Regions from separate parts of the Lysinibacillus sp. LK3 genome, predicted to be linked through region 3. Evidence: riboswitches for the same ligand, from Rfam matches in the RefSeq annotation. Region 3 holds a riboswitch; each other region holds the start of a gene.
What was found. A riboswitch is a leader RNA that binds a small molecule or an ion and turns the genes downstream of it on or off. The one in region 3 is predicted to bind cobalamin.
Positions count from the first base shown of each region.

Region 1: another riboswitch for cobalamin. It lies ahead of VK91_RS21380 (hypothetical protein); the one in region 3 lies ahead of VK91_RS11250 (glutaredoxin).
Region 2: another riboswitch for cobalamin. It lies ahead of cobT (nicotinate-nucleotide--dimethylbenzimidazole phosphoribosyltransferase); the one in region 3 lies ahead of VK91_RS11250 (glutaredoxin).

Region 1 is NZ_LDUJ01000036.1:23,292-26,576, reverse strand. Features, by position in the region: gene VK91_RS21385 (GNAT family N-acetyltransferase) at 1-616, opposite strand, end outside; cobalamin riboswitch at 829-1,013, shown strand; gene VK91_RS21380 (hypothetical protein) at 1,239-1,994, shown strand; gene VK91_RS21375 (translation factor GTPase family protein) at 2,112-3,285, opposite strand, start outside.
Region 2 is NZ_LDUJ01000007.1:159,635-162,919, forward strand. Features, by position in the region: gene VK91_RS05225 (trimeric intracellular cation channel family protein) at 290-895, shown strand; gene cobT (nicotinate-nucleotide--dimethylbenzimidazole phosphoribosyltransferase) at 947-2,002, opposite strand; cobalamin riboswitch at 2,094-2,270, opposite strand; gene VK91_RS05235 (hypothetical protein) at 2,678-3,073, shown strand; gene VK91_RS05240 (rhodanese-like domain-containing protein) at 3,117-3,285, opposite strand, start outside.
Region 3 is NZ_LDUJ01000015.1:21,283-24,567, reverse strand. Features, by position in the region: gene VK91_RS11265 (DUF2089 domain-containing protein) at 50-415, shown strand; gene VK91_RS11260 (hypothetical protein) at 428-814, shown strand; gene VK91_RS11255 (hypothetical protein) at 824-1,105, shown strand; cobalamin riboswitch at 1,476-1,654, shown strand; gene VK91_RS11250 (glutaredoxin) at 1,772-1,996, shown strand; gene nrdI (class Ib ribonucleoside-diphosphate reductase assembly flavoprotein NrdI) at 1,993-2,352, shown strand; gene nrdE (class 1b ribonucleoside-diphosphate reductase subunit alpha) at 2,349-3,285, shown strand, end outside.

The sequences.
Region 1 (3,285 bases), on a different contig from region 3:
CCCTATACGCATCTTTTGTCATCACATCATAAATCCCATAGCTATGTTTACTGTCGATTAATAATCCCGTAGCGATAGGTACTTCCTTTATACAACCAATAAACATGCGAGCATTTGATGCTAGTTTTTCCTGTGAGAATTGATGAAAGTAAATTTCTAATGCATCTCTTTCTGCTGTTTCTCCAAATAAACTTAGAAAAACTTCCTTATATTGTAGAAGCTCTTCCTTGTTACTTACTTCTGTGATGGTAAGATAATTGGAAATTCGTGGACCTGTGTGAAGTGTATGGTCAAGCTTCATCATCATATTTCGTTCAGCTTCCTGTAAATTGCAGTCTTTTATCAGCTGTAGCCAATCATCGCTTAGATAGTTGGCATCCACCCACGTGCTGAAGGGAAGTTTATTCACAATGAAATGATTAATCCTTTGTTTAAGATGATTTTCCTTATGAATTATAGGCGATTTCGCTACTAACAAATTAAATGTATCAGTTGGAATATTCGTATTGGCTATGACAAAATGAGCTTCCTCTATAATTTGTCCAGAAACGGCTCGAGTAAATAGTTTCATTTTTTCCTCTAAATTACTCGTCACTAATTGTTGACTTGTTTTCATATTTTTCATCCTTCCACTATTAGAAGTACACTATCTTTCATTATAAAGTCAATGAAAGATAAAAAATACGCAGTTCACCTTTTTTTATATCCCCCTATAACTTTATTAGTAGTTTGGAAAATATTGTGATATTTGACTTTAGAAAAACACTACTTTACAATTGATTTTAGTAATCTAATAGGAATGTGCTTATACTCATTCCTATGACAACTGAATAGCGTGTAGTAAGAGGTGTAAATTGCGTGCAATTTGCTTAAAAGGGAAGTCGGTGCGAATCCGACACTGTCCCGCAACTGTAAATGTGAGCGACTTTTCAGTATCCACTGTCTTTGGACGGGAAGGAGAAAAGAAGCGATGATCATGAGTCAGGATACCTGCCTGTTACGAGTACACACCATAAACCTACGAGGAATAGGAGGTGGCATGTTGACAAAACAGAATGCTCTGTTCGTCACAGTACGTCAAACGCCCATAGTAAATGAAAGGGTTCACAATCGAACTCGTTCACATATACTTAGGGTTTGTTTGGCATTGTGTGATGAAAGAAGATAAAATGAAGGATTTCCTCAAAAGTAGGGAGTCCTTTTTGTTTTGAAAATATGTACGCAAAGGGGATACACGTATGACAAATATTCATGTAACGACAACGTTGGAAACGCCTTATGAAGATCTGAACATTTGTAAGCAACCACGAACAGAAGTTGCCAAGAAAGCGAAAACAAGAATGGTGGTCGAGTCTCTGATCGATCAATTATTAGCAACGAAGCTGATTCGCAATGATCGCTTCTTTGAGCAAATCTTATATAATAAAGAAATTATTTGGATACAAAATGGGGATGTGGACGGTCATCTTTTAGCGAAAGCAGCCATAGCAGATGAACTAAAAACAAAGACGAATAGTTTTATGATGTACATGCCGACCAATCCGATTGTCTATGAGGTCAACGGAGAAGCGTATCACTTAATTACGCGCATTGATTCTACACGCGCAAAGCCCAACCTCGACCGTCTATCATTGGAGCCAAAGCCTGTTTTAAGTGCCGCTCGTGTCAATGACTTATTATGCTCGATTGTCATGCGCTTTTACGAAACATATTTATATGATTTAGCATCTCATCATGACAAACTCATTGCATTTGTGCAGCAGGAATATGCCCAATTTATTGAAGCGGTGCAAGCGTTAAATGATTATCATTTCAACTGGCATCCACGTGGCAACGGTCACGAGCTTTTACTGCAATTAATTGATCATCTACAACTATTAAAAAGTCAACCTGGTAAGGTACTAATTGATTTTACGAACAAGCATGACTATGTAATAGTTGAACCCGCATATTTGTTGGACAATCCAACAAAGAAAGCTGTCGGTGCACTATAAAAACAAGCCCTCCATTTTTTGGAGGGCTTGTAATATCTTGTGGCAGGGTAGAGATATATTGATGCTCAAGAAAGAAATACCCGCGGAAATACCCGAATCGAGCAGGCTCATCCCATCCTACAGGCAATGCATGGCTGCCTGTGCTTCTTGCCATGGAACCGAATATCCTTTGCCCTTAGCACAAAAGATACTAGAGGAACTATACTCAGGGTCGGCATTTTTATCGTAGCCAATCTGTGCAATCACATCCTCTGTATTATGGCACACATCATAGCCATCAAATTGGAGTGTGAGTGCACCTTTCCCATTTGTATAGGCGGCAAAGGTTGTGCTGTAGCTCATTAAAGTGGCAACAGGTGCACGACCTGTTAGGATAACATCCGTTTCGGATAAAATCGGGTCATCGAACGTGCCAGCTGCTTGCTGAATATCAGTCATCATACGACCGATAAAGTCATTTGAAGCTTTCATTTTAAAGCGATAATAGGGTTCAAGTAGGACATTTTGTGCCTGCTCCAGCCCCTGACGCAGGGCACGGAAACTGGCTTCACGGAAATCTCCCCCCGATGTATGTTCATTGTGCCCGCGACCTGTTAGAAGTGTAAAATGAATATCTGTTACAGGGAAGCCTGTCAGTAGCCCATGATGGTCACGCTCAAACAGATGCTTTTCAACAAGGCGCTGATTGCCTACAGATAAATGATCGGCATGACAGGCATTGGTGAAGGTATTACCTGTTCCACGTGGATTTGGCTCCATTAATAAATGAACTTCTGCATAATGCTTGAGGGGCTCGAAATGACCATAGCCCGTTACGGTCGTCGCAATGGTTTCCATGTATAAAATTTGCGGCTCACCAAAGGAGACAGCTAATGAAAAACGTGTTATTAATACCTCAGTTAGGACCTCCAATTGAATGACACCCATAATATGCACATGGATTTCCTGAAATTTTTCCTGCCAGACCACACGCAAGGACGGCTCTTCTGCTTCGAGTAACCGGAAAATCTGTAGCACTTCCTTGATATGCTGATCACCCTCATATTGAACCTTTGCCTGTAAGGTTGGGACAAGCTCATAGGGCTGTGATAGCATCGTTGTACCGATTCGATCCCCAATGTTTGCCTGGCTCAGTCCTTTGACAGCGAAAATTTCTCCTGCCTCTACCTGTTGAACGGTCTCAAAGCGACTGCCGTTATAAAGGCGAATTTCGGTCACTTTTTCTGTTACTTCGTCAAATGAAAATTCATCTCGTACATGCAACGAGCCTTTGGTTGCCTTCATAAAGGTT
Region 2 (3,285 bases), on a different contig from region 3:
ACTATCTAAATTGACTTCAATCACTCTAGAATTCCCTAACCAACTACTGGTATATAAACGCTTTTGACGAATGTTTTTCTTTATTTTAATCACATTTTATCAATTTGTATGTGCACCTGTAAAACTTGCCTATTGTTTCTAAGAGGATTTTACGCTAAGCTAATGTGCGGACTCATTTCAAGATGCGTATTTAATGACCGATTTTGGCTATTAAATTCATAGATTCTGTTACGTAAAAAGTCTTTTAACTTTTAATAAAGTTTATTTATTGATAGAAGGGGTGAAAGGGATGGCTTGGGAGGTTTTTAGTATTATAGGAACAATTGCCTTTGCTATTTCTGGGGCAATTATTGCCATGGAAGAAGAATACGATTTATTCGGTGTATATATACTTGGTATTGTGACTGCTTTTGGTGGAGGAGCTATCCGAAATTTACTCATTGGACTACCTGTCACAACACTTTGGGGACAGGATATGATGTTTCAAATAGCGCTTGCTGCGATTACGATATTCTTTATTTTTCCGCATCATCTGATTCAACATTGGCATCGTTGGGGTAACTTCACAGATGCGATTGGCTTATCAGCATTCGCTATTCAAGGCGCACTCTATGCTGTTAAGCTTGATATGCCAGTAAGCGCAGTCATTGTAGCTGCTGTTTTGACAGGTTCAGGTGGTGGTATTGTACGAGATTTATTAGCTAGAAGAAAACCATTAGTTCTCCGTGATGAAGTTTATGGTGTTTGGGCAGCTCTTGCAGGATTGCTAATCGGATTCGAGGTTTTTACAGGAGACATTTTCCTTTATATTTTATTCGCAGTGATTACAGCTTTACGTATTCTTTCCTATATGATGAAGTGGCGCTTGCCATTACGAAAGTTAAATCGTGCATAAACACCATTCAGCCAATGACCAAAAATTAAGTCATTGGCTGTTTTATTGTTTTTATCTTTTTAACAACTGCATTGATTCTTCTAAAGTCACCATGTTTTTCATCATCGAGCAAGCTGCATCTAAAATAGGAAAGGCTAAGGCTGCTCCAGAACCTTCGCCTAAACGCATATTCATGTGCAACATTGGTTCAATGCCTAGTAAGGCAGCGGCAATTTTTGTCCCTGGTTCCTCTGAAACATGGGAAGGAATGATATAATCGATTACTTTTGGTTCGAGCTTATAAGCAATGAGGGCTGCTATAGTTGAAATAAATCCATCAATGACAACGGGTTTACGATGGGCAGCAGCGCCAAGAATAATACCTGTCATCGCCCCTATCTCTAACCCTCCAACCTTAGCCAGAACATCAATAACATCATTTGGATTAGGCTGATTTAAGGTAATTGCTTTTTCAATAACTGCCGCTTTATAGGCAATGCCTCCTTGGCCTACTCCTGCACCAAACCCCGTTACTTCGATAGGGTTGCATCCCGTCAAAACAGCTAATATCGCAGCACTTGGTGTTGTATTGCCGATGCCCATTTCTCCAGTCCCAAGTACATCAGCACCTTTTATGATTTCCTCAGTGGCCACACGGATTCCTACTTCTATCGATTGAATGGCTTCTTGTTTGGCCATAGCTGGACCTTGTGCCATGTTATCTGTACCATATTTAATTTTATGAATAATGACACCTGCATCAAGTGGAATATCTTCTTTTACACCCACATCTACTGTGACCACCTTTGCATTGGTAATCCCCGCAATCGCACAAACGCCTGTACCCCCCTTAGGAAAATTTAATGTTTGAAAGACCGTAACATCTTGTGGATTCGTGGTTACACCTTCCTCGCAAACACCATGATCTGCAGCACAGACAATCATCACTTTTTTGTCGACCATCGGATATAATTGTCCTGTTATACCAGAGAGCTGTACGGCAAGTGATTCTAGTTTACCCAAGCTACCTGGGGGCTTACAAAGCGCATCAATCCGCTTTCTAGCTTGCTCCATACTTTTCATATCAGCCCCCTGAATGTTTTGAATCGTGTCTTGTAATAATTGCATGATTATTTCTCCTCTCGTTCTCATTAAGACAAAATAAAAAGTCTGTAGTTTATTGTCATGACAAATAAACTACAGACTTTTCCATCATCTATATCTTCTATAGCATGTAGGCAGGTCTCCTGGCTCAAGTTCAACATCTCATAGTACCTTCCCAGCAATTTGCTAGTGGCATACACTACGAAACTCCCTCATACAGTGGCGGGTCCGCTAAAGCTTTTCACTTTATTCCCTATTCTCCCTAGTGGGCACCTATTGCTTTATGTAATTATGTTAAATCTACTTTACAACTTTTTTAGTGTCAAGAGGAAAAAATTTTTTGAGTGTTAACTTAGTACATACTGCTATTCACAATAAAAGCTTATCAAGTGCTTGTCCCAATAAATGAATCCTTCACTTGATTCCTAGTCTTCCATAATTAGTGCTTTTTAGAATTCTCTATGTCTAACACTCGGCTTGTACAAAAATCCATTACTGAATCAATTGCCATAACAAGTAAACTCAGACTTTTCAATCATCTCTATCTTCAATAGCATATGTTCTGCCAATTCACTGAGTAATGTTGAACATAAAAGTTGAAACCTTAATAATCTGTTCAATGTAAACATAAATTATTTCTATGATTAAAATTAGGGTAAGTATCAATAGTAAAACGATGAAAAGTTAGGAGTAGATACGATGAATGCAAAACAATTAAGAAACGCTATTGCTGAAACCTGTGAAACGCACGATAGCCTCTATGCCAAACTCGTAAAACCGATCAATCAGTTGTTAATCAATATCGACGCTTCGATCAGTGAAGAGACAGCAAATAAAATACTAGAAAATTTAAAGTTATTTCATAGTGGTGATAAATACATTACGGAGTGTCATTTCGAGGAGAGTCAAAATTTCTTGAAAGATGGCATTGAGCTTCTCCAAAAAGGGGATTTGGCGAATGGAGCACTACAAATTTATGGAGCTGGTCTAAACTTTGCTAGTTATGCTTCAAAAGTGCAGGGACAAAAAAATGTTAATATCTACAAAAACTTTGAAGAGAATTTTAATTTTATCATGGATGCCTTGAAAAAATAATCATGAAAAAAGAAAGAGTGTATACTCTTTCTTTTTTCATGATTTATTTAAATTCTAATTCTCCATCATAAGCCAGCATGCCGCCTTCAAGGTTTGTTACATCAAATCCTTGTGCCTCTAAGTAAGCACACGCATTGGCAGAACGAGCTCCAGCCTTACATACAATAATATATGGCTTTTCTACATCTAATTCCTCTAAACGTTCAGGGATA
Region 3 (3,285 bases):
TTAATTTCTTTGTTATATAATCAGCTTAACTTAAAGGAAGGAGTTCACTATGGCTTATCAAGTAATCACAAATTGTCCTGTCTGCAGTAAAACATTGAAAATTACGAAGTTACAGTGTTCTCATTGTCACACGACCATTGAAAATGAGTTTGAATTGTCGAAGCTAGCATCCTTATCACAGGATCAGCTTCATTTTGTGGAAGTATTTTTAACCTGCCGAGGAAATATTAAAGAGGTTGAAAAGGAACTGGGGGTTTCGTATCCAACAGTTCGAGGCAAGCTAAATGATATTATTTCATCCCTTGGCTATGCTCAAAAGAAGAAAAATGAAGTAGATGAGAAAAAAATTGTAAGCATGCTGGAAAATGGCGAAATCACAACAGATGAAGCCATAAAGCTCTTAAAAGACGAATAGGGAGGAACGACCATGAAAGAGGAGATTACAAAAGTGTTAACGATGATTCAAGAGGGCAAAATTGATGCGGATAAAGGATCAGAGCTGATTCAAGTGCTACAACAGAAAGAAGAATCAGAGAATAAATTTGTGGAAAAAACAAAGTATTTAGATAAAACGTTAAAGGTCCGTGTTGTATCCACCGAAAATGATAATGTCACGGTAAATTTACCAATTAAACTTGTCAAAGCCGTATTGATGGCAGGACACAGCATCGCTGCAAGTATTCCGCAATCGGAAAAATACGTAAAAGATATCGACATCAATCTTCTTCTTGAAGCGATTGAAAATGAACTAGATGGACAAATTGTAGATATAAAATCAGCAAACGGGGATTCCGTTGCAGTCTTCATTGAGTAGAGGCGACGAATGATGCATGTAAAAGTGAAAGCAAAAGACGTTCGCTTTACCGTCCCTGTTCCCTATACTGTGCTAACCATTGTCCTCTCCATTTTAACTTCTAAATGGATTCAGCAACAAGCCAATAAGTGGACAAAGGCATACTTCGATAAAAAGAAAATAGACTTTACCTTTCCCCTCATCGACAAAGAAATGCTAAAGCCGATTATCAAGGAACTACAAAATTATAAAGGACTTGTGCTAGTCGATGTCAAAGCTCAGGACGGGACTGAGGTTAAGGTTAGACTATAATCCCAATGATAGAATGGTAAGAGCATGTTATGATAAAAGCATGCTCTTTATTAATGTAATGAGCATCATTTGAAATGGGTAAGAGATGATCATTATTTCAGGACTTACGATAGAGACAACTATTTTTCAATGGTACATAAAATAGAAGATTTCTTTAAACTCAAATTAGAATTCTAGATCCATTTTAATAGAAAATCACGTACATCGTTAAAAATAGATTTTTGATTTGGGTATAAGTGATTAGTGGTAATCTATTTGGAACTACATAATTAAAAATACTGAATAATCCAAAAATAAAGAAGTTTAGAATCTTGATTTACTTTTCATTTGAAGGATGGTACACTTAAAACTATTGAACAACAACTATATATTGTGTTCGTTTTACAAAGGTACTACTACATGTAGTTTAAAAGGGAAGTTCGGTACAATTCCGACGCTGTCCCCGCAACTGTGAAGCTGACGATGATTGCAACCACTGTGCATTTGCATGGGAAGGGAATCAGAGAATGAAGCAAAGCCAGGAGACCTGCCTTTATAAAACAAATTTATCATTTCTTCGGGGATTAAGAGATGGGAACGTCAGTATTTTTGGTATGTTAACGTTTCCATTTAGCCTATCTCTTTAGAGGAGATAGGCTTTTTTATTTTATGAAAAGAGGGATTTCTATGAAACTTTATACGAAAACAATTTGTCCAAAATGCCTATGGGTAAAATCTGAACTACAACGTGCAGGACTTGAAGCTGAAATTGTTAACATCGATCACGATGAACAAGCAAAGCAAACGATTATTGACGCAGGTTTTTTAAGTGTGCCTGTTTTAGAGATGAATGAAACTTTCATAGGAGATGTTCAGGAAATTGTTTCTCAAATTGAGTTGATTGCCCTATGATTGTTTACGCGAGTCGTACAGGTAATGTCCGAAATGTTGTATCCAAATTAAAGGCAGAATGTATCGAGCTCTCGGAAGAATTACGATTGAACAAGCCATATCTCTTAATTACCTACACAGATGGTTTAGGTGACATTCCAGCAAAGGTACAACGTTTCTTAGAAAAAAACAGGGATTTTTGTAAAGGAGTAGTTGCCAGTGGTAATAGTAACTTCGGTCATCATGTATTTGGTGCTGCTGGTGAGAAAATCGCTGCTACCTATCATGTACCCTTAGTAAGGAAATTAGATTTACGAGGTAATCAAACGGATTACGAAGCAATACAAACGTTTTATGAAACGAGGGTAATGAGATGAAAACCTATTTAAAGCTTAATAATGACGTACTGAATCGTTATAGTACAACTGGATTACTTGAGTTAGAAAAGGACCGCGAAGCTACGCGCCGCTACTTTTTAGAGTATGTTAACGTACGTTTGCGTTATTTTATAGATATTGAAGAAAAAATCCGCTATTTAGTTGATGAGGGCTACTATGAGAAAGCCTTTATCGACATGTACGAAATGGAATTTATTAAGAAGCTGTACAAGAAAGCCTATGATTATAATTTCCGCTTTCCATCCTTTATGAGCGCAAGCAAATTTTACGATAGCTATGCTATGAAAAGTCGTGATGGGGAAGAAATCTTAGAAAAGTATGAGGATCGTATTGTCATTATTGCTTTGTATTTAGCTCAAGGCAACACGGCTCTAGCAGAACGCTCTGTCGAAGCAATGATGGAAGCCTATCAGCCTGCAACACCAACTGCTTTAAATAGTGGTAAGAAAGCACGTGGTGAATTAGTCAGCTGCTTTAAATTATCAATGGATGACTCCATGAATAGTATTGCTGAAAATATTGGCTATTGTTTAGAGCTATCACGCCTTGGTGGTGGAGTTGGGGTCAACTTAACAGATTTACGTCCATTAGGTGATCCAATTAAAGAGATATTAAATCGTGCAAGTGGTGTCATCCCAGTAGCGAAACTGTTAGAAAATTCTTTCAGTTATTCTAATCAGCTAGGGCAACGAAATGGCTCAGGTGTTGTCTATCTAAATATTTTCCATGCAGACATAGAAAATTTCATTTCATCAAAAAAACCAAATGCTGATGATAAAATTCGCCTCGCTACCCTTTCAACAGGGATTATTATACCTAGTATTTTCTTCGAACTGATGAAACGTGATAAGGATATTGTTTTGTTTAGCCCATACGATATTTTTAAAGAATATGGCAAACGTATGTCTGAAA